DNA from 2 places in the Enterobacter sp. AC1 genome. Region 2 is predicted to be linked to the other one. Evidence: predicted binding sites of a transcription regulator. Region 2 holds the regulator's gene; the other holds the start of a gene.
The links. The regulator CRP, encoded in region 2, controls carbon source genes, mostly activating them, when cyclic AMP is high. The targets are predictions, from matches to a motif close to ATGTGANNNNNNTCACAT.

Region 1: a site for CRP is predicted at 811-828, ahead of M2433_RS12140 (YfcZ/YiiS family protein). Genes of this name have one in related genera too.

Annotation. Positions count from the first base shown of each region.
Region 1 covers NZ_JBNDIZ010000003.1:513,709-515,910, reverse strand. Annotated here, with positions in the region: gene fadL (long-chain fatty acid transporter FadL) at 1-561, opposite strand, end outside; gene M2433_RS12140 (YfcZ/YiiS family protein) at 934-1,218, shown strand; gene fadI (acetyl-CoA C-acyltransferase FadI) at 1,457-2,202, shown strand, end outside.
Region 2 covers NZ_JBNDIZ010000008.1:50,399-52,600, forward strand. Annotated here, with positions in the region: gene M2433_RS19785 (OsmC family protein) at 1-232, opposite strand, end outside; gene crp (cAMP-activated global transcriptional regulator CRP) at 544-1,176, shown strand; gene M2433_RS19795 (YccS/YhfK family putative transporter) at 1,234-2,202, shown strand, end outside.

The DNA.
Region 1 (2,202 bases), on a different contig from region 2:
CAGGTCGCCCGCGTAACGCTCGATCTTCGCTTTGGCATACACGGCGTCAAAGCCAACGCCAAAGCTCCAGTGGTTGTCCAGACGGTAAGCACCGCTCAGGTTCAGGTTCAGGGTTTCCAGGTCGGTTTTACCGCCAAACGCCCCAGCGGCATAGTTATCACTAAACTCGGTCGCTAAACCGTAGTTAGAGGTGACGGAGGCACCCCAGCCAAACTGGTCGTTAATAGGTGCAACGAAGTGCAGGTTTGGCACCCATGCCGTTGGCGCGATGTTGTCCGCATTCAGGCTGGCGCCCGTCGGAGAACGACCTGAAATATCAACGCCTGGATCGACAAAAATAGCACCAGCAGAGAAGGTAGGACGATCGAACATCATGATCAGCGCAGGGTTACGACTCGCGTTACCCGCGTCATCCGCAATCGCACCTTCCCCGGAATATGCACGGCCAAGGCCAGAGGAAGAAAATTCGTTTAACTGAAAGCCCGCTGACCAGGCGGAAGTAGAGACGATTGCCACTGCGACTGCCAGCGCAGTTTTGTTGAACAGGGTTTTCTGGCTCATGACCATAACCTCATTGAGTTATTTTTATTCAATAATTGTTACATACCGTAACAGGAGCGCGAAGTGTAGGGTCTGAGGTATGACATACAAATCAGACCAGTGGCGTGAGTATAGGTCTGACCAGCTAGAATGTTGCAAGTTTGTTTATTAATATTTTCAAACATGTTTCTTGAAACGAGATCTGGTTGGCAAAATTGTGACCATCGCGACTCACCCAAAAGGGTGGTTTTTGTTTTAGATCATTTTTTAGTGTGATATTGGTCACTTATCCGCTTTTACGCCATTAACGGCTGGAGAGAGCCAGCGCCGGGGCGTAAAATATCAGCATCGTGTTTATCTCGCGCGCTGCGCGAATACAGAGGAAATTGAGCTATGAGTAAATGCAGTGCTGATGAAACCCCGGTTTGCTGCTGTATGGATGTTGGGACCATCATGGACAACACCGATTGCACCGCCTCTTACAGCCGCGTATTCACCAACCGTGCCGAAGCGGAAGAGACCCTGGCTGCGCTGAGTAAGCGCGCGCGTGATGTTGAATCCGATCCGTGCGAAATCAAGTCTACCTTCACCGAAGTGGATGGCGGCGTGAAGCTGGACATCGATTTTGTCTTCGCCTGCGAAGCCGAAACGCTGATTTTCCAGTTAGGCCTGCGTTAATCTCTGCGGCCTGATGCCCTCACCCCCAGCCCTCTCCCACGGGAGAGGGTGCAAACACTAAAAACGGTAACCTATGGGTTACCGTTTTGCTTTTACCTCGGGGCATTTTTCTTTTTCTTCTCTGTGTTTTAGCTCGCACTTTTTCGTTTCCCCGATTGGCTGAATGTAAAAAAATGGTTAAGACTATTATCAGGTCAGACCACTTTATGTTTGAGTTAATTTTTTACAGGGGAGTGTTATGAGTCAGGCATTACCGCTTATTACCCGTCAGGGCGATCGCATTGCCATCGTCAGCGGATTGCGCACGCCATTTGCGCGTCAGGCAACGGCGTTTCATGGCATACCGGCCGTCGACCTCGGGAAAATGGTAGTGGGAGAGATGCTGGCTCGCAGCGAAATTCCGCCTGAAGTCATCGAACAGCTGGTTTTCGGCCAGGTTGTGCAGATGCCGGAAGCGCCCAATATTGCGCGGGAAATCGTTCTCGGTACCGGAATGAACGTTCATACCGATGCCTATAGCGTCAGTCGCGCCTGTGCGACCAGTTTCCAGGCCGTTGCTAACGTCGCAGAAAGCCTGATGGCGGGTACTATCCGCGCCGGGATTGCAGGTGGGGCGGATTCCTCTTCGGTACTGCCTATTGGCGTCAGCAAAAAGCTGGCGCGCATCCTGGTGGATGCCAACAAAGCCCGCACGACGGGGCAGAAACTCAAACTCTTCTCGCGTTTACGCCTGCGCGACCTGATGCCTGTGCCACCTGCCGTCGCGGAATACTCTACCGGCCTGCGCATGGGAGATACCGCTGAGCAGATGGCCAAAACGTACGGCATCACCCGCGAACAGCAGGATGCCCTGGCGCATCGTTCACATCAGCTTGCGGTAAAAGCCTGGTCGGAAGGCAAGCTGACCGACGAGGTCATGACCGCCTATATTCCCCCTTACCGCGAACCGCTCGCGGAAGATAACAACATTCGCGGCAACTCGAC
Region 2 (2,202 bases):
CCTCTTCGCGACGTTCGGAAGTAAGCTTCACTTCGCAATCGGTCACATCATGACGGCCTTTTTGCAGAATCGACACCACGTCAATCGCGCTGCATCCGCCTGCCGCCATCAGCACCATTTCCATTGGACTTGGCGCTTTGTCGCCGGAGTTACCATCCATCAAAATCTGGTGTCCTGACGCGGACTCGCCCAGGAACGTTAAACCCTCAACCCACTTCACGCGCGCTTGCATATTTTTGAACTCCAACGTTGCATTTTTGGTGACAGATTACGCGTGCGTTACATTTCTCGCAATGGAAGGCGACCTGCATCATGCTGAAGCGAGACACCAGGAGACACGCGGCGAAAGCTATGCTAAAACACTCAGGATGCTACAGTAATACATTGACGTTACACGTGTATGCAGAGGACATCAAACTTTACTGGCTGCGAAACGTTACGGTAGCCGACTTCCCAGGGTATGGGTAAGAATTCGATTGCAACCCCAGAGTCCGGATGCATCTGATGACTCTGGTGACAGCTTATAACAGAGGATAACAGCGCATGGTGCTTGGCAAACCGCAAACAGACCCGACTCTCGAATGGTTCTTGTCTCATTGCCACATTCATAAGTACCCATCGAAGAGCACGCTGATTCACCAGGGTGAAAAAGCGGAAACGTTGTATTACATCGTTAAAGGCTCGGTGGCAGTGCTGATCAAAGATGAAGAAGGGAAAGAGATGATCCTTTCTTATCTGAACCAGGGCGATTTCATCGGTGAACTGGGCCTGTTTGAAGAGGGCCAGGAACGTAGCGCCTGGGTTCGTGCAAAGACAGCATGTGAAGTGGCTGAAATTTCTTACAAGAAGTTCCGTCAGCTGATTCAGGTTAACCCTGACATCCTGATGCGTCTTTCTTCCCAGATGGCGCGCCGTCTGCAGGTCACCTCTGAGAAAGTGGGTAACCTCGCCTTCCTGGACGTGACTGGCCGTATTGCACAAACGCTGCTGAACCTGGCGAAACAGCCAGACGCAATGACCCACCCGGACGGCATGCAAATTAAAATTACCCGTCAGGAAATTGGTCAGATCGTCGGTTGTTCCCGTGAGACAGTGGGCCGTATCCTGAAAATGCTGGAAGATCAAAACCTGATCTCCGCCCACGGTAAAACCATCGTGGTCTACGGAACGCGTTAATTCCGCTTAAACGGCGTGTCACCCCAGGGTGTCACGCCGTTTTTGTCTCTACTCCCCATGTGGCGCAGGCTGATCTATCACCCGGAAGTTAACTACGCACTGCGACAAACGCTGGTGTTGTGTCTTCCCGTGGCCGTGGGCCTGATCCTCGGACACCTTCAGCAAGGCCTGCTGTTTTCTCTCGTGCCCGCCTGCTGCAACATCGCCGGTCTGGACACGCCGCATAAGCGCTTCTTCAAACGCCTGACTATTGGCGGCTGCCTGTTCGCAGGCTGTAGCCTCGCCGTGCAGCTTCTGCTTGCCCGGGACATCCCGCTGCCGCTGATCCTGACCGTGCTGGCCATGACCCTCGGCGTCACCGCCGAAATCAGCTCGCTGCACGCCCGCCTGCTTCCCGCCTCGCTAATTGCGGCCATTTTCACGCTGAGCCTCGCCGGGAATATGCCGGTGTGGGAGCCGCTGCTGATCTACGCTCTGGGGACGCTGTGGTACGGGCTGTTCAACTGGTTCTGGTTCTGGCTGTGGCGCGAACAGCCGCTGCGCGAATCCCTGAGCCTGCTCTATGTGCAGCTGGCGGATTACTGCGAAGCCAAATACACCCTGCTCACCCAGCATACCGATCCGGAAAAATCCTTGCCGCCGCTGCTGACGCGCCAGCAAAAGGTGGTGGATCTGATAAGCCAGTGCTATCAGCAGCTGCATATGCTCGCCGCCAACAAGAATCACGAATACAAACGGCTGCTGCGCACCTTCCAGGTCGGGCTGGACCTGCAGGAACATATCTCCGTTAGCCTTCACCACCCGCAGGAGGTGCAAAAGCTGGTCGAGCGCAGCCACGCCGAAGCGGTGATCCGCTGGAACGCGCAGACCGTATCGGCACGTCTGCGGGTCCTGGCTGACGACATTCTCTACCACCGCTACCCCACGCGCTTTAACATGGAAAAACAGCTCGGCGCGCTGGAGAAAATCGCCCGCCAGCATCCGGATAACCCGGTTGGCCAGTTTGCCGCCTGGCACTTCAGCCGC